Regions from separate parts of the Bacillus sp. M5A3_1b genome, predicted to be linked through region 2. Evidence: predicted binding sites of a transcription regulator. Region 2 holds the regulator's gene; the other holds the start of a gene.
The links. The regulator LexA, encoded in region 2, represses DNA repair genes until DNA is damaged. The targets are predictions, from matches to a motif close to CGAACATATGTTCG.
Positions count from the first base shown of each region.

Region 1: addB (helicase-exonuclease AddAB subunit AddB) is a predicted target of LexA. The motif match lies at 4,667-4,680, and genes of this name have one in related genera.

Region 1 is NZ_JBKEZY010000002.1:593,600-603,320, forward strand. It holds gene addA (helicase-exonuclease AddAB subunit AddA) at 1-1,129, opposite strand, end outside; gene addB (helicase-exonuclease AddAB subunit AddB) at 1,126-4,641, opposite strand; gene lepB (signal peptidase I) at 4,758-5,321, opposite strand; gene ACLBWW_RS09335 (TVP38/TMEM64 family protein) at 5,378-5,971, opposite strand; gene ACLBWW_RS09340 (competence protein ComK) at 6,918-7,499, opposite strand; gene ACLBWW_RS09345 (hypothetical protein) at 7,784-7,969, shown strand; gene cspA (RNA chaperone/antiterminator CspA) at 8,220-8,423, opposite strand; gene ACLBWW_RS09355 (phosphotransferase) at 8,797-9,588, shown strand; gene aceA (isocitrate lyase) at 9,708-9,721, opposite strand, start outside.
Region 2 is NZ_JBKEZY010000014.1:76,489-86,209, reverse strand. It holds gene ACLBWW_RS26320 (bifunctional metallophosphatase/5'-nucleotidase) at 1-165, shown strand, start outside; gene ACLBWW_RS26315 (DUF896 domain-containing protein) at 205-444, opposite strand; gene ACLBWW_RS26310 (YneB family resolvase-like protein) at 490-1,146, opposite strand; gene lexA (transcriptional repressor LexA) at 1,288-1,908, shown strand; gene ACLBWW_RS26300 (DUF4097 family beta strand repeat-containing protein) at 1,997-2,803, opposite strand; gene ACLBWW_RS26295 (DUF1700 domain-containing protein) at 2,804-3,346, opposite strand; gene ACLBWW_RS26290 (PadR family transcriptional regulator) at 3,339-3,662, opposite strand; gene ACLBWW_RS26285 (ABC transporter ATP-binding protein) at 3,891-5,690, opposite strand; gene ACLBWW_RS26280 (nucleotidyltransferase domain-containing protein) at 5,702-6,889, opposite strand; gene ACLBWW_RS26275 (lasso peptide biosynthesis B2 protein) at 6,891-7,364, opposite strand; gene ACLBWW_RS26270 (lasso peptide biosynthesis PqqD family chaperone) at 7,401-7,706, opposite strand; gene ACLBWW_RS26265 (aldolase) at 7,657-8,634, opposite strand; gene ACLBWW_RS26260 (paeninodin family lasso peptide) at 8,731-8,856, opposite strand; gene ACLBWW_RS26255 (lasso peptide isopeptide bond-forming cyclase) at 8,871-9,721, opposite strand, start outside.

The DNA.
Region 1 (9,721 bases), on a different contig from region 2:
GCTCTAAATCTGTGAAATCGACCATTCCTTTATCCCGCTTCATCGCTTGGAAACGCTCTGTAAATACTTTTACAAGCTGTACGAGTTTTTCTAATACAGGATGCATATCTTGAAAATCTCGTAAGAAACTTTCAGGTCTACGGCTAAATAACTCTTCTTGTAATTTCTTCACTTCATCTTTCGCTTTATTACGAAGAGAGTCTACTTGTTTTACAACATCCTCGTTGTAATCACTTTTCTTAATACGCTTTAACGTTTGCCACGATACATTTTGCATCGCTTCATACACACTTGTCCATGATTCACGAGCAGCTGATGATAACGTTCCAAGTAAAACTGCATCAGCTTGCAGTGTTTCAACGCGGGGCGTCGGACCGTCAGGAAGCATTGCAAGTTCAGTCGCTTTACGAATATGTGTCTCTGCTGTTTCAAGCTGGAATTTCACATCTTCTAATAAGTAAGAAGCGTACACTAGATCTTCAATTGTCTTTCCTTCCACGTCGTATGCTTCTACTAATTTATCGAGCCATTTTTCCGGATTTGGATGTGCTCTTGATTCTGTATGAAGCGCTAAAATCATACGCTGTAAGTCATCATCACTACGGTCACTCGTATAACGGTCAACGAGTTCAAAGAAAATACTATTATCTTCGATTCCATACTCTTCTTCTAATATGTCATCTAACACTTCTTCTTTTAATAATTCGTTTTCTGTTTGATTCGCAATGCGGAAACGAGGATCAACATCAAGCATGTAATAATATCCTCTAATTACTTGTAAACAAAATGAATGGATCGTTGAAATAGAGGCTTTATTTAATAAGCTAAGCTGCTTTCTTACGTGCTGCGATCCTGGCTCATCAATTAATACCTTTTCTAACGCTTCCCCAATTCTGTTTTTCATCTCTTGCGCCGCTGCATTCGTAAATGTTACAACGAGCAGGCGGTCGACATCGACTGGGTTTTCTTCATTTATAATCTTTTTAATAATACGTTCAACTAATACTGCTGTTTTCCCTGATCCAGCTGCTGCCGCGACTAATATATCACGTCCGTTCGCTACAACCGCTTTCCACTGGTCATCCGTCCACTGACTACCTTCTGGTTTTTTAGGCCAATTTTCAATCATTCTCCGCCAACCTCCTCTCTAATTTTCTCCATCGCTTCGTTATCTTTCATATCTTTTAGCGTACGGAACTGGTTATCTTCGAGTGATTCATCGAACTGACAAACAGATTTGAAGTTACAGAACGTACACGCCGCTTTATTCCCCTTCTTATAAGGAGCAATATCAATAACGCCTTCTGTAATGTCTTTTCCGATATTTTCAAACGTATGGTGTACGTATTTTTGAAGTACGTTAAACTCTTGTTCACTTGCAATACTCGAACGCGCACTAAAACTGCCATCTTTTTTCAAACCAGCAGAAATAATATCAGAGCTGCCTGTTGAAAGTTTGTTATCCATTAAACGAACAACATCAGCATCTCCTAGTACAAGTCCTTTCATTTTAAATTTCTTTAAAATTTCTTTCTCAATTTCTGCTTCAGATGCGTCACCCTTCATCTCAACGATCGGGTTATGAATATGGAAGTACAGTACACCAGCCGGTGATGCAGTACCTCCCTTTTTCATCCACGTATGTGCATTCGAAGTAACAACATCTAAATACGTTAACATTTGAAGTGCTAATCCGTAATACACTTCCGTTAAGTCTAACGCTTTTGAACTTGATTTATAGTCAATAATACGTAGGAATGTACCGTTTTCGTCTTCTGCCTTATCAACACGGTCAATACGACCAACTACTTCCATCTTCACACCATTTGGTAATGAGAATTCCATCGGCGGAAGCGATCCTGTACCGCCCATACCGAATGGCACTTCTAAATCAACTGGTACGAAACCGCTTGACTTCGCATGTTCACGAAGAATGATCGATGTACGGAAAATGATTTGTTGTAGTTTTTGTTTTAAATAGAAATGACGATTTGAACTTAATAAAATTTGTCTTTGTAATAACGGTGCAATCTCTTCTATTACTACAGCCGAAAGATGCTCACACTCTTTTATTGATAAATCCGCCCAAGTACGGTTTTCACGTAATAGCCTGTCTGCAATTCTCTTCAGCGCTGCATGGAATAGTTCCCCGATATCTGGCGCATCCAATTTGAAAATGTCACGCTCTCTTAACGATAAACCGTGCTGCGCGAAATGAGCATATGCGCAACGGTTAAATAGTTCCATACGAGATACGCTTCCTTTTATTTTATCTCCATATAAATCTCTACTTACAACCGTACTTAGCTTTTGCGCACGATTTCGGTAGAATAAACTTGATAATACGCGGCTACTTTTTTGTTTCCATTCATCTGAAGTTACGTAGAAGTTATATACATCCCACCAAAAATCTAAATTCCCTTCAAATCCATATCGCTTCCACGTTTGAAGTTGCTGCATAACATATGACAACGTTACTTCTGGCGTTGCTACGTATGCAATTTGTTCTAAACGTGATAAATCATTTACGTCATTTGTAATAAATGTATCTTTCACATCAGGGAACATTCTTTTTATTTTCTTAATAAAGCTAGACGCAAGTAACGTCTTCCCTTCCTCATCTGCAAGCGGGCATGAAATATATAATTTCTCAGTTGCTCTCGTTACCATTTGGTACATAACGAACTGTTCTTCTAATAAGGTTTGTCTCGTCGTTGGTGCTAATTCGATACCTGCAACGCTAAGAACTTCTCTTTCCTCATCAGAAAGCATCCCTTCATCCATCGGTGCTGCCGGAATAACTCCTTCATTCACGCCAATGACAAATGTTGCTTTCACATTTGATAATCTTGAACGATCAATATTAGCAATTAACACTTGGTCTAATGACGGCGGAATGTTTGCGAATTGAAGCGCTTCAAGACCTGTCGACATAACATCTGTGAACATAGAAAGTGACATTTTCTCTTCGCCAAGCATCTCAACGAACGTATCAAGAAGACTCATTACTTCTTCCCATACTTGCTCATGATCTGTCGCAAATAAGAAATCTCCGCTCTCTTCTGCACGAATGCGTAATGCTTCTAGTTTTTTCGGAACGTCTAGCTCTTCTAAAAATAAATAAACAGCTTCGCACATTTGCATCACTGTTCCCGCACGTTTTAATCTTTTTTGCATACGAATAACAGGCGTTCTTACAACGTCGCGCAGTCGATTTATTCTCTCTTCCATTTCACGTTCACTGTCTGTAATCATCTCGTCCGTATCGTCAAGAGAACGATAGCGGCGATACATCCACGGATCCTCAGAAGTCCATCTCTTCCCTTGTACACCGTAGGCTAAACAGTAGTTTTCAAACTCATCCATCTCTTCACGCATCGTTTCTTTTCTTACGTCTAATGGATATAAAAGCTCTGTTTTCACGCAGCGGAACACTGCATCATAACGCCAATTTCCGCTAATAATCTCGAGTGCAGAACGAATGCATTCTACTAGCGGATGATGTGACATCGGGCGTTTTTCATCGATGAAATGCGGGATATTATAATCTGTAAATAGCGTTCGCATCACATCGTAATAACTTTCTCCGTTACGAAGAAGGACTGCAATATCTCGGTAACGATAGTCTTCATCTGCCACAAGTCTACGAATTTCACGGGCAACACCTTCTACTTCAGCTCGTAAATTCGCGGCTGTACTAATCGTTACACTTGCTTCTCCGTGAAACTTTTCATTTGGTCGTGCTTCGTAGTGCGCTTCTAAATGCGCTAATGATTGCGAATGAAAACGTGGCTGTTCCATAAGTGGAATTGTTTTTTCAATTTCTATCTTCTCTTCACGAGCTACTTGTTTTATTTTTTCATACGTTAACGTCGTTTCATAAAATAAATCTAGTTCATTTACTGGCTGTGCTAACGTTTTTTCATCTATCGTTAACGTGATTGTAACTCGCGCACCGCAAATCATAAGCTGTCTTACAATTTCTAGTTCTTGCGGTGAAAATGAATGAAATCCATCTATATAAATTTCAGCCCCATTTACATATTCAGACTGTGGAAGCTTTTCGACTAGCAATTGTAGGTAGTCTTCTGAATCCAAATATTTTCCGATTAAAGCACGTTCAAAATCATCATATAATAGTTGTAAATCATACACTTTATTCGCTAATAGCTTTTGTTCTGCACTGCTACTATGCGCATCTAATTGTTGCCACATTTCATATACGTTCGATGGCGTCACGTTGTAACGTTTAAACTCCGCAATCATACTACCAAGATGTTCAAAGAAACCGTTTTGCTCCGCTGCTTTTTGGAACACCGATAATCCATCTTTACGAGACTCTACAATTTTACGAAGTAACATATGTACGCCCGCTTCATCAATGTGAAGACGACTCGCTCCACCAACTTCTTGCAGTACCTTCCACGCTAATCGTGAAAAACTAAAAACTTGTGCCCGAATAGAACCTCTTACATCCTGATTCCCGATTAACGCCTGCTGCGTTTGGAATGTCATCTGTTCTGGCACAAGATATAATATTGTTTTCCCTCTTGGGCGTTGCTTTAACTCTTCCTGCACTTCGTGTAAACAAAGTGTACTTTTTCCACTTCCCGCTCTACCAATTACAAATCGAAGTGACATGTAACCCCACCTTTCACTTACATAACGAACGTTAGTTTGCTACTATAATTGTATTATAGTACACGAAAAAAGACAAACAGAGTAGTTTGCCTTTTTCTATACTTCTATCTATTATATCAACCTTTTGAAAAATTCGTTTGCACCTCTTGAATTGGCCAATATCGTAAATCAACTTTACCGACAACTGTATCAGCTTTTACAAACCCAAAGTGTCTACTATCCCAGCTCCCGAGGCGATTATCACCTACTACAAAAATATATCCAGGTGGCACCGATTTTTCTTTCGTCAACTCTTCTAGTTTAAAATCACCCGTTAGTTGTCGTCCATTTGTCTCTTTCTTATACGTCTCTAAATAAGGTTCATCCACGAATTGTCCGTTTATATACAGTTTATCATGCTTATATTCAATTTGATCCCCAGGTAGACCGATAATTCGTTTTACGTAGTCCTCTTTTTTATTCGCATGAAACACAACAACATCAAACCTGTTCAAGTCCCCTACTTGATAACTCACCTTATTTACAACGAGCATATTGCCATCTTGTAATGTCGGCATCATTGACTTCCCCTCTACAACGTACGTTGAAAAGAAAAACGTTCGAAAAAATACAGCTAATAATACACCAATTAAAATTGTTCGTATCCACTCTATGCCTTCTTTTTTCAAAGTTTTCTTCATCAGCTTCTCCCCTTATCCTTTAATAATGAAGCTTTCCTTTACAAAGAAGACTATTCTTAATGTAGTTCTAACTTTACTTCGATTTTCTTACCGACATACCATAAAATAAAAATACCAATTGCTACAATGACTGATTTCACCGGATTATGAATAAATGACATTAAATCATGACCGATATACGTTAAAATAAAAATCATCACAAGCTTTCCGAACGCGAGCGCAAGTCCAAACTGCTTTACACTAATGCGAGATAAACCAGCGACAACATTTATAAGCGCAGACGGTGTAAACGGAAAACAAAATATGACGAAAATTGGCGCAAACCCTTTCCTTTCAATCCACCCCATTGCCTTTCGTACTCTCTCATGCTTATTTACAAAAGAAAAGAAACGACTTCGGCCAAAATGGCGGATAATGAAAAAGACAAGTAAGGCGCCCATTACTGATCCAAGCCAAGAATAAAGAAAACCGAGCCAAAATCCAAATGCAACAGCATTCGCCAGTACAAATACGATGAGTGGCAATGCCGGAATCAACGCTTCTATCATCGGTAAACCAATACCAAGAAGTGGTCCGAACGCTTTATAGCTTTCAACAATATGATCCATATTTTCTGGTGAAAAATACTCTTTGATTGTCTGAAAATCCATTCTACACTTTACCCCTTTACTCTAAGTACTACCTCTACTGTATCATCGCTTATATGAAAGAGGAAATGGTAGATACGACATATGGAGATGTAATTATTAAGTTTCCATATCTTTCATTAGAATTCCTTCATTATTATGCTATGATAATCTATCAATATTCGACAATATTTAGAAAGAAATACTATATAGTGGTACTCAATATTTTTCAAAAGCAACTTTGTTGTGCATAATGAGGTTTTTATATCAACAATACACCTACCTTTTTATTAATTAAAATAATATGAAAAACAAACCTTACACTTTAATTTTGTATTCTCTCCAATTATTAAAGAACTAGTAGTTTTATAATTTAGTAAGCAAAAATAATAAAAAGGACTACTTCAAAATTATAATTTTAATAAATAACGTTTAATTATTCTTTTTATCCTTAAGAAAAAGAATTACAGAAATAATTACTAGAACAATAACTATGGCATCTAAAACATATGATACCGTTGTACTTAAACTCATTAATTTCATATTTATAAGCCCTGCATACAAACCTACAAATATCATTAATAAATCGTATATCTTTTTTAATTTTAAATAACGAATTACAAAAAACACTGAAAAACTAAAGAAGAAAATCGTACTAATGATAGTCATATTTCACTCCTATATCATTATTCAAAACAAGCAGAATAAATACTTCCTAAAGCAAAGAAATCTAGCAACGCTTGTTTAGCTTCTGGTCCCGCTGCACTTGCTGCTTTTTTCATATTTAATACCCACTTTCTATTTTTTAATTCTATAATTTGAAATCGTTATAATCTCTTTTAATATTATATTATAAAAATATATATATTCTCCCGAAAAATATATGCGTCTTTCCGAAATGTATTTTTCGGAAAGACGCATATATTAAAAGACTCAATACTATTTTTTAAACTACTTCTAAAATCCTTTTTTACACATCCTCTTCTCTAACAACATACACTCTCTCATAAGCCGGTCTTAATGTCGATTCATCCCTTTGATCAATCTCTTTAAAACAAGGGTTTCCTTGTTTTTTTCTACGATCTTCATATTCAGTACGCAATTTCGCTGTACGATTTTGTTGATTTTCAAAACTACTTTTTGATATTTCTAATTTCACAGCAAAGCCATTTATAAATCTAACAATAACATTTCCATCTTTTAACTCTTTATTACTTTCAATATAAAACTGAGACAACCAAGAGCATTCTTTTCTAGAGTAAGAATAAGTAGGGAAAAAATAAAGTTGATCTGCCGGACTAATCGCAATCGGTGCTTTATGTGTAATATGAGTTAACTCTTTCGTTCCTTCTTTTCTGCCTAAGAAACTAGAGCCATGCTTGCGGCAACTTCTTTCTATAATATCTAGGGGCTTTTGAAATACGAAAAAAGAATCTTCCCTCTCAACAACTCGTGTAACAATTTTCTTCTCACTTAGAATAACAGGAAGTAAGGCCATTGTATTTTTATTTACCACATAGTTTTCGACATAGCGTTCTACTTTACTTTCCATATTCTACTGTCTCCTTTTTTCCATTTATATTAGCAGCTGCATATATAATTTTAGCATCTATGAAAAGGAAATGGCTTACAGATTCCGCTTTTTTACAATAATTTATCATTTATCAAACATCCTTTAAATTACAAATTAATAATATAGTGATTTTATAATAAAAAACCTATATAAAATGTATTTATACTACCGATAAATATTTACAACTGCTTCCTCATTTCGTATCATTACGACAATTAACTTTGCTATAATTAAAAGGAAAATCCAATAAATGGAGGTCCGCTATGGAAGAAAAAGAAATGCAACCAACGATTCAAATGAAAAATAGCAGCATTGTAATCGTGAAAAACTCAGCTAGCATTATATTCGGGCTATTTTTCATTCTACTATTCTTCGCAAAGCCTTTCCGAAAATCAAAATGCCCTGAATGTAAGAAACGAGCGAAGAGAAAAGCTGAAAAAGAAGAGTAAAAGGCCTTCCATTTTGGAAAGCCTTTTACTCTTCTTCGTCCTCAAAAAAACGACTATTTTTTCTTATTGATCTAAAACGAGCGAATGAGATTTCTTCAATCGTATTGTGTAGATCTTCTTTATTCCCGCTACGAACATCGAGTATGACTTCATTTGTATACTTTTCCCCCAAATATAATCTTTATGCTCGTATATTACAACAAAAAAAGGATGGCAGCTGCCATCCTTTTTTCCATAATGAACTATAAAATTATAGTTTGATTACGTTTTTAGCTTGAGGTCCACGGTTACCATCTTCGATTTCGAAGCTAACTTTTTGACCTTCTTCTAGAGATTTGAAACCTTCAGTTTCGATTGCAGAGAAATGTACGAATACATCGTTTTCGCCTGGAACTTCGATGAAACCGAATCCTTTTTCGTTGTTAAACCATTTTACTTGTCCTGTTACTGCCATAATTATTTCCTCCTAAAGAAAACACAATTTATTTTAGTCTTCCTGTATAAAAAAAGAATCCACACATTATCAAACACGAAACATAAACTAGTTCTCACATACTTTTTCTCGTTCGTTTTTCGGCACTTGATAATATATGGATTGCTTAATTTAACTATTCAACTGACTTCATCATAGCATACTTAAAATGAAATGTACAATCTTTTTTGAAAATAACTGACAAATTAAATTGATTGTACATTCGTAAATAATTGATTTTAGTATGTGCGGATTTCACTATGAAGTGAACACAAACATCATTTGAATACGATTACATCCCTTGTTCTGAAGTGTTACAATATAATCGTACAGTCGTTATATTGGAGGGGATTATATGTCAAACTACACCAACGAAGAAAAGCTTACAGGGGGAAATGTATCAAATGTGTATCGTTCTGAAAATACTGTTCGGCGAGAATTAAAGCCAGGTAGTGCAAAAATTCATACATTATTACAACACTTAGAAAACAAAGGGTTTCATCATGCTCCAAAGTTTTTAGGTGTAGATGAAAAAGATAGAGAGATTTTATCCTTTATTGAAGGAGACGCTGGGAATTATCCGTTAAAAGAATATATGCGATCTAATGATGTTTTAAAGGAAATAGCAAAGATGCTCCGCCTTTATCATGATGCGGTAAGTGACTTTCCCTTATCAGATGAATGGCAACCGATGAATCTTACTCCAAATAACATTGAGGTTATTTGCCATAACGATTTTGCTATATATAACATTATTTTTCATGACGAGAAACCAGTAGGTATTATTGATTTCGATGTTGCTGCTCCTGGTCCGAGAATTTGGGATATCGCTTATACGCTTTACACTTGTGTACCTTTAAGTAGAGTGTATTATACAGAATCGGGTGAGGCAGTTCATTATGAATCGGCACAACATGCTAGCCGTATGAAAGAAAGAGTGAAATTGTTTGTCCAGTCCTACGGTAAAAGTATGGACGAAGATTACTTAGGAATAGTGTTACTACGATTAGAAGCATTATGTACATATATGAAAAGAAAAGCACAAGAAGGCGACTTGAATTTCCAAAGAATGATTGATGAAGGACATTTAGAGCATTATGAGAAAGATATGCAGTTTATTCGCGATCATAGAGCTGAGTGGATTTGATAATATCGTCTTTTTTGTCGGTAAGTCGATATATTTGAAAAACCGTTGATGTATTTCCATTTACTCTCGAATCGTTCCGAAAATAACAAGGGCACCCTTTAAAAAGGTGCCCCTTCCTTTTATTTCGTAAACT
Region 2 (9,721 bases):
ATGAATAATTATCGCGCAAGCGGCGGAGGAAACTTCTTTATGTTTCAAAATAAGCCCGTAATAAAAGACATACCAACAGATATGTCTGAACTTATCGCTAACTATATATTGAAGCACAAAAAGATAGAGGCATCAGTCAACAATAACTGGAAAGTTATTAAATAACCGATATAATAAATAAAAAAGATGGGCTTCGCCCATCTTTTAGTTTAATTTTGCATTATCTTGCTTTTTTAAAGCCTTTAATTTCGCCGGTGTAACATCAGTACCTTCTTCGTTAACAACTTTAATTCCTTTAAGTTCGTTTAACATATTTTGACGAAATCCTTTTAAATATTGTTCACGTAGCGATTGGCGCTCACGTTGTTCTTCTTCAGTTAAGCCTTCAGCTTTTGCTTTTTTCGCTAAGAAGTTAATGCGTTCAATGAGTTCGTGACTTTGCATCTCGAATCCCCCTTTTACTCAAAACTGATTATTATCATACAATAGTTAGTCCTCTTTATCAAGCAATTGCTTTGTATATTCTACATATCTACGATGTACAGTCGCTTTTGAAACATTATGACCAAAGCCGCGAAGCGTTGCCGCAATTTCTTCGAAAGTAAGTTCACTCTTGCGCAAACGTACAATTTCCTCAATCGGCACTTCTTTCTTCTCTCGTCCTACGCTTAAATGACGATTCTTCAAATTATTTTCTGGACGATAACCTTTTTCTACTGCACGTTGCATACCACGTTTAATTTTCAAATTATGAATCTTTCTTTGATACTCTTCAACAATCCCAATTATATCTAGTACCATCGAATCAGAGTCAGAGAGTTCTAATTCTCCATTATGCGTATGCGTATATACTTTTATTCCCTCTTTATGTAAACAGTGCATTAATGCAATCTTTGCATTCCCTCTACCAAGCCGCGTTTCATCTTGTATGAGAAGTACATCAACTTGTTCATCGCGAATTGTATCTAGCACTTCTAATATGCCATCACGTTCAATTGTATAACCACTAGCCTGCTCCTCAATCACCTTTACAACATTCATTTGATAGCGCTCAGCTAAATGCAATAATTCATCTTTTTGACGCAATAATGATGTTTCCTGTTCTTCTTTTGTTGTGCTCACACGTGCATAAATAATTGCATTCATTTTGAACCCTTCTTTCTCACTATATTTTCCTTATAGTGTATCATAAATTCGTCTTTCGTTCGAACTTATGTTTGTAGAATGTTTTTTCGCATGTTATACTTATTAATAAGAAAAATGAAAGAAAACGAGGTGTTAGAAAACATGGAGAAGTTAACGAAACGCCAGCAAGACATTCTCGACTTTATTAAGCTAAAAGTACAAGAAAAAGGATATCCACCTTCCGTACGTGAAATCGGTCAAGCAGTCGGCCTCGCTTCTAGTTCTACAGTGCACGGACATTTATCACGACTAGAAGAAAAAGGATATATTCGACGCGATCCAACAAAACCACGAGCAATTGAAATTTTAGGTGACAACCGAATGGATACAGAGACACAATCTGTTATTCAAGTTCCAATTATCGGAAAAGTTACTGCTGGATTACCTATTACAGCAGTTGAAAGTGTAGAAGATCATTTCCCACTTCCAGCTAGCATTGTCGCTGGAGCAGACCAAGTATTTATGTTACGTATTTCCGGAGATAGTATGATTGAAGCTGGTATTTTCGATGGGGATTTAGTTGTTGTTCGCCAACAACAGTCTGCATACAACGGTGAAATTGTAGTCGCTTTAACAGAAGATAACGAAGCAACTGTTAAACGTTTCTATAAAGAAAAAGACCATTTCCGTCTACAACCGGAAAACTCTTCATTAGAACCTATCATTTTAAAACAAGTGTCAGTTATCGGAAAAGTAATTGGCGTATATCGTGATTTACATTAAGAATAATAAAAGAAGATAATTACCTTATTTATATACGGTAATTATCTTCTTTTTTTGTATTTTGATAGATTTCCATACATTTTATTTCTTATGAACGAGTTTCAATCGTCACATCGCCAGCAGCTGTTTTACCACTAATCTTTTTACTACCATTGCCAATTGTTATATTTTTATTTTCTTCATTAAAAATCATTACTTCGCCAGCAGCACTTTGCCCCGTTATAACTGCATCTTGTGGTTTTTCTAATAAAGTAATATCTACATCCCCAGCGGTTGAACTTGCCTCTACATCATATTTAGGATCATGATCCATAATATGCACTTCCCCGCTAGCCGACTTCACAGTTACTTTTCCTATTACCTTCTTAAAGCTCACCTCACCAGCTTTTGAAGATCCTTCCACACTTTTTGCTGTGACATTTTTCAAATCTACTTCTCCAGCGAGTGTCCCAACACTTACACAGTCACTTTTCACATCACTTATTTCTATTTGTCCAGCTGATGAATTTATTTTTATCTCTTGGTATGAACGTTCAGGCACAAGGAGAGTTATTGTAGACGTTTGAAATCTAAAATCGTAAAAAGAAAAATCAAATGAAGCACCTTTTTCTCTTTCCCCAATAATTTTTAATGTGTCACCATCTTCAGCAATACGAACCTCGTGTTTACGTACATCTCCTGATTGCTTTACATAAAAAGAAGAGTCGGGAGATTTTTGGACAACAATATCCCCAGCATCTAACTTAACTTCTATATTTTTTAGTGTTTCGTTTTTAATTACGTCTTCTTTATTTCCTTCTTCTGCAGTTTGCACGGCTTTTTCATATGTTTGTGAAATCCCTATTACTCCAATAATGATACAAGCGATAGCTACTAACAATATTTTCTTCATCATCTACTCCCCTTTTATCATTTTGAAGTTCCATAGTACATAACGTACGCATAACTTTTTAAACCAATTCGTACTATAATAAGCGATAATACATAACAACAAACCTACCCCAACAAACGTTATACTAACGAATAAATCCAACCATATAAAAGTACCCATAAATACTTTTCCAATAACGAAAAATGGTGTCACTACACTAGCAATTCCACCGAGCCAGAAGGAAAATATAAAAGCAATAATTGCAACTAACGGGCCTAACACAATAATAAAATTAAACAAACTAAGTCCAATCGCTGCCATAACAGCCCTTGTTATATTGGTAGTTGATGGGTCCTTTTTCATTTCGTCAAAGCGATACAAAGCAAGTAAGTCTTTTGCAATTACTTTCGGAGAGCCAAGGCCCTTTATTATTTCCGATTCAGTTTTTCCTTCTTCTATTCCAAACTGAAAATGCTCTTCATAATCAAATAAAATATCTTTCCTCTCTTCTTCCGGTAACTTTCTAAGATGACTTGATAATTCTTTAAGAAACTGTTCTTTACTCATCCCATTCCACCCCTTCAATAATTTCTTGTACGCCTTTTGCAAAATCACGCCACTCCGTTACTAACAAATTCAGTTGCGTTTCCCCTTGCTCAGTTAGTTGATAATATTTACGAGGCGGTCCCTCTGTAGATTCTTTTAAATACGTTTGAAAATATCCTTCTTTCGTTAAACGACGTAATAAAGGATACACTGACCCTTCCGATATTAAAAATTTATTTGAGATTTGCTGAACAAGTTCATAGCCGTAACAATCTTTACGTTTCACAAGTGCTAAAACACACAGTTCTAACACGCCTTTTTTAAACTGAACGTTCAAAGTCAATCCCCCTTTCTCATTTCAGTACTATTCAATACACGGTACCCATTATATCCATAATATACCACTTAGTATTATTCATTGCAAGGTACTCATTTATATTTACTCCCTAAATTTAGAAAACGTACAAATAAAAGCCTGAATAATGCCCTGTTATAACTGGCCATCACTCAGGCTTTTATTCGATTCGAACTGTATGAATACAAAAATTCATTCACTCTTTCCTCTCTAAGAACCAACTTCCATTTGTGACCCTAACAAACTTCGAAATACACCTTTTCTCTCTTTAGCCAATTGATTAAATTCACCTTTTTGGACAATTTCACCTTTTCCTAAGACAATGACTTGATCTGCATTGCGTATAGTAGATAAACGATGCGCAATCACAATAATTGTCATTGTTCCTTTCAACCTTTCTATTGCTGATTGGATTTTCACTTCATTTTCAGTATCTAATGCACTCGTAGCCTCATCTAATACTAAAATCGACGGTTTTCTTAAAATAGCCCGCGCTAGTACAAGTCGTTGACGTTCACCACCTGAAAGCCTTACTCCTCGATCCCCAATTAGTGTATCAAGCCCTTTAGGAAGCGTTTGTACAAATTCAGCGGCGGCCGCAAAATTTAATGCAGACCAAATTTGTTCTTCACTTGCATTTGGCTCAATCATCAATAAATTTTCTCTTATGCTTGCATTAAATAAGAAAGGATCTTGTGGTACATAACTAATAGCCCGCCTTAATGACAATAAATTATCAGTTGTAAGGGGCGTACCATCTATTAACACTTGACCTTTTTCTGGCTGGATTAATCCCATTAATACATCAATTAATGTACTTTTGCCTGCACCAGAATGCCCCACAATGGCCGTCATACTGTTTATTGGAATTTGCACATTAATATTTTGAAGTGCGTATAAAGATTCTTGCTTATTATAACGAAAGTAAACATCCTTACACTCCATACCTTGTTTTATACGAATCCGCTCTATATGTTTTTGTTGATGTATATCCTGCATTTCAATCGCTTCCTTACATTCCTCTTGCAACTCCCATAATGACTTAAAAGCAGGAATACTTGCAGCCAGTTGTTCTAAATTTGATTGAATCGTCATGAATCTTGGCCATAGTCTGGAGAAAATGAGGATGATTAATAGTAATTGGGTGGGTTGCGCTTGAAACATACTTACTGATAATAATAAAAAAAATGCAATTAATATAGCCATTGAAACTTTATAAAACAATTGAGAGTTTGATCTTATTCTCATATACTCCATTTGCTCATTACTCATCTTTTTTGTTATAGATTGTAACCAATCTAAACGTGATGCTTCCAAAGTATTACTCTTTATATCTTTAATTCCATTAAAATGATCTGTTATACCAGAAAGATAGTCTTTTGCCAATTCTGAGGTCTTACCGCCTAGTATTCGTGCTTTTTTTATAAAAACACGAGAAGCTACCAAGAATAATAAACCAAAGACCAAAACAAATATAGTTATTTGAGGAGATAATAAAAACGCAATCCCCACCTGTATAAATGTAAACAGAATAGCAGCTAACAATTGTAAAATTAAATTAACCCCATAACTTACACGAGCTAATTCTGTAGTTAATATATTTATTAGATTTGTTTTCCTTTTCTCTAAAAAAAAACTCCACTTTGCTTTTAAAATCATACTATATGTTTCTAGTCTTAACTCTCGTATAAAAGCTTGTTGCGTTCTCGCATCCCTTAGCGTTATATTTCTTTGTAGTAAATTTTGACCTAACACTATTAGTATATATATACCTAAAATAGAAACTAGACTTGCTGTTTTAGGAAAATCCTGCAAAAACCTAGAGACAGGTGCAATAAAAGTAGTCTCCTCGCCTATATTAATTATTCCAGTCATACTTATCATAGGAATTAATAAAATAATACCTATCCCTTCAAGTAAACTTATTAAAACCATACCAAATAAATTCACATACAGTATGTTTCCCGCCGAAGAGTATAGTTTCTTCATAAAATATATAATATGATTCATCGATGTTCCCCCTATAACAAAGCCAGCTTCTTTGTTTTCCTCCAAAGACATAAAAACGGACGTAGAGGAAAATATAAAAAATGAAGAAATTTAGGTAACGGTAATGTTTTTGCATCAATTGGATAAGGATATAGTTGGCTCATAATATATAAAATTTTTTGCTGATTAGACATTAGTGAAAATAAATATCGGCTATGATAGATAAATACTTCTTCAGGGACAGGATCGGTATGCAAGTTTATCATTTGCTTGAAATAAAACAGTGCCTCTTGAGCTAACTGCTTTGAATGTTTTTTCGCTACTAATTCCATCATCCTTTCATCTAGTCGTACACCTAGCAATTGAGCTGCTAAAATTAATGCTTGTCCTCCTAAATGAAGCATTTGATATTTTCTCATTAACTTATGGATCTCACTCCAATTAAGTTCTTGATCGACAATTTTTTTTATATCTACTAACCAGCGTAATCTGGACCAACCATGTCTAGCACCATGAGATACCAAAAATAAAAATAAATCTTCCTTTCCTAACATATATACAGAATTACTCGTAAGGGTACTTTTTCTCTTTCTCCCCCAAAGCTCTTCAAACCCAGGTTCCTTACCCGGTCCGGGGTTTAACCTCCAATGAATTTCAACTTTGATCCGCTTTATTGGATGAAAAAATGTTATATGATGATGCCTCCATTTCCAATCATTTAATATCGTTTGAATATAGTCGTCTTTTACATACCCCTGCTCTAAAAGTAGCATTTCTACTTTTTCTAAATTTTGCATCGGAATTAGAACGTCCAAATCACAGGATGTTCGTAAAGAAATATCCCCATATAAATCCTGAGATAGTACAGGTCCTTTTAGAAAAATCATACGAATCTCATTTTCATTACATAGTTTATTTATTCGTTCCATTTCAGCACTTAAATAAAGCATTTGAAATGTATTTTTTTTATATTTTCTATTCAAGGTTTGTACAATATGTGAAGGAATTAGTTCCTCATCCACCTGTTTAAGTTTTTGATATATCACCGGATAAACGCGATGATGCACAGCTTGCTCAAGAAATACCTCCCAATCAATATCGGAAAACCATTCATTACTGTAAGTTTGCACTGTTTCGTCATCTTGTAACTTCAAAATTGCAAAAAGAAGTTTCAATTCCTTAGACATGAACTCTACATTAAGACCAAAATCTTTCTCCATTTTATTCTCCTTTAATAATGTCCTCACTTAGCCTCTTTGCAAATGATCCAACGACAGTAAATTTCTCCATTCCTTCTGATCCAGTAACATAAAAAGAACCGCTCCGTAACCATGCATGCGCAATTAAATCCCCATGACTATCCTTAGCAGTTCCTAAATAAAGAGTACTCTCAATGTGACGTTTTTCGAGCATTTTCATCCCAGCTATAGCTTTAACAAGACACTGACTTTCCCAAAAAGTATAACGACTCATAATAGAAATAGCTTCAGACACCTTCTTTAGTGTATCCCCATGTGGCTGAATTTGGGCAACTGATGTTTCGTTCATGTAATCCCCTAAAGAAGGTGCAACTTTGGAAAAGGTAATACTTTTTAGTACACGCGCCCACCCTAAAAAAATAAAAGCCTCTAAAAATAAAAGCTTTGTTTCCATGCTCAGCGATAAAAATACCCTTAACCTTTTCACAATATTCATTAATCCCTTCCTAACAGTTCTCTTGAAATTACGAATTTATCTATTAGATTGATCTTTTATTTGAATTAAATCTTCTTGAAACAAACACTCTAAAAAGGAAAGAACTTGCTCTTCACAATCGCCCCGTTCAATGTTGTACTTTGACAACAACGTACTGACGAGTTCAGTAACCATAATTGGAGTTTTTATTAGTTCCCAAACTTCTCCCCCTGTTTCTCCCAAATTATAATATTTCCCTTTTTGAACATTTAGCATTACTTTTTCCCCATCCATATCACTCACAATATTCTCTTCACTTTGCACAATCTGACACTCTAGAGAAATTCTCTCTGTATACATCATCTATTACTCCTCCTCCGTGTATAGTTTTTAATATAATTGATACAAGTTCATGCGCTGTAAACCTATTATTTGGACGTTTCAAATGAAACATATCTACCTTGTTTATCACATTTGTAGAAGTAGTGAAATGCCACTCTGTCAATTTTAATTGCGTAATTAACAACTTACGAAATGTGTGAAAGAACAATGTACGCAATCGTTCAAGTCCTTCAATTCGAATCAACTCAACACTCTCATCCTCTGTTTTCGTTAACTCAATAACACCAGCAAGAGGTAATGGTTCAGAGAAAAAATGAGATTGTACAGGCACAGCATACTTTGTTTCTCGCTCAAACAATGGATTATAACTTGCCGTTCCCATTCCAAAAGCATTCAAACTCTCCGCCCATAATTTTTGTTGCGGATAAGATGGAATCACAATTGGAGTCTTATCTGACGAAACTGTCACAGCAATTACATCATCACTCAAAATTTTGTATCCTTTACTTAAAAAAGCCGCTGCAAGAGTTGATTTACCTGCTCCTGAATCACCTACAAAGGCATAAACTTTCCCATCAATATTTATTGCACTACCATGTAATGGTAATATTCCCCTTTGGATTAGTAAGGCACCCATACAAGTTCCAAGTATATAAAGACGAATCTTATCTTCACAAGCGTCCTTCATTGGTGAAACAAATATTTGCTTTCCTCCTTGTATAGAAAATATAGCAGTATCAGGTATACAAATCATAACTACGTTTTTATCAACTACAAAGTTTTGTTTTGCGCTAGCAAGTTCACTCCACTTCTGAGATAAATTAGTTAATCGAATTACAATTTCTACATTCTCTTCTTGTTCATTGATTTGAGGTAATTCCGGCAATTTCATTTCACTCAACACTCTTAACCCAAAAACTTTATATACATTTTTATTTGTATTTTCCATCAACTCTCTCACTCCAAATTGCTTTCAAAATTTTTATAAAAACCCCTTATACTTTTACTGTATAAGGGGATAACAATGTGCATCCTAATTGATAAATTAGCTATGGTGAACCATTTCGTCCTCATCCGGTTGAACACCATCAGGTATTTTAATACCCGGTCCAGCCATTGTCATATTGATATCAAGTACTTCCAATGTAGGAATTGTCCAATCTTTTTTCATTATGTCACCTCCCTTCAAATAATTTTTTTCATAAATCGATACACTATTAAACTACGCATTAAAATTCGAAAATCTAAATCAAATGCATATTCTGGATGAGGTTCTTCTTTAATCTTAGAAATCGCAGTTCTAATAACCTCTATATCCAAAAATTCCGAAATCAAAGGATCCTTACTAAGCTGCTCAAGCTCTTCAATAAATTCACTCCATTGATGTGCCATACGGTAAACACCATCAGAACCTTGAACACCTCTAGTGAGCTGGTTCAACCTTACTTTATCAGGTAAGAAATTTTTTGTTGCTCTTCGAATTAGTGCTCGATCTAAACCATTTTGAACGTATTGTTCTTCTGGAACCGCTAAACAAAATTGAACAACCCGTAAATCATTCGTTGGATCGCGATCCCATAAGGAATAGCGCAAAGATAATTTAGATCCATATGTACCAGTTATGTTCCAATAGAATAACTGTTCAAATTGCCTCTTCTTTACTTCATATGCATCTGTTATTGAGGCGCCTGTTATATCAACATTATGCTCTAGGAGCTTATCGAACACATTCATCCTATTTGCAAATTCTGGATTAATAAATCTAGGGAAAACAATTTGATTTTTTGATGAAGATATTCGATTTAAAAACGGAAATGCCTTTTTTCTCACTACTGAAAATACTCGCGATTTCTTTACACCAATATTTCTACTATACGAATATAGCTCTTGCAAAAAGCGACGCACATTCATCTTTTTCAAAAGCATAGCTTGATAGTCCACAGCTGGACCCCATGACACCGTCCAATTTCCTCTCTGTCCGTTTAAGAGTACTCCAATCCCCTGTAACCGGGCCTCCTCATAAATTCCCCTAAGCC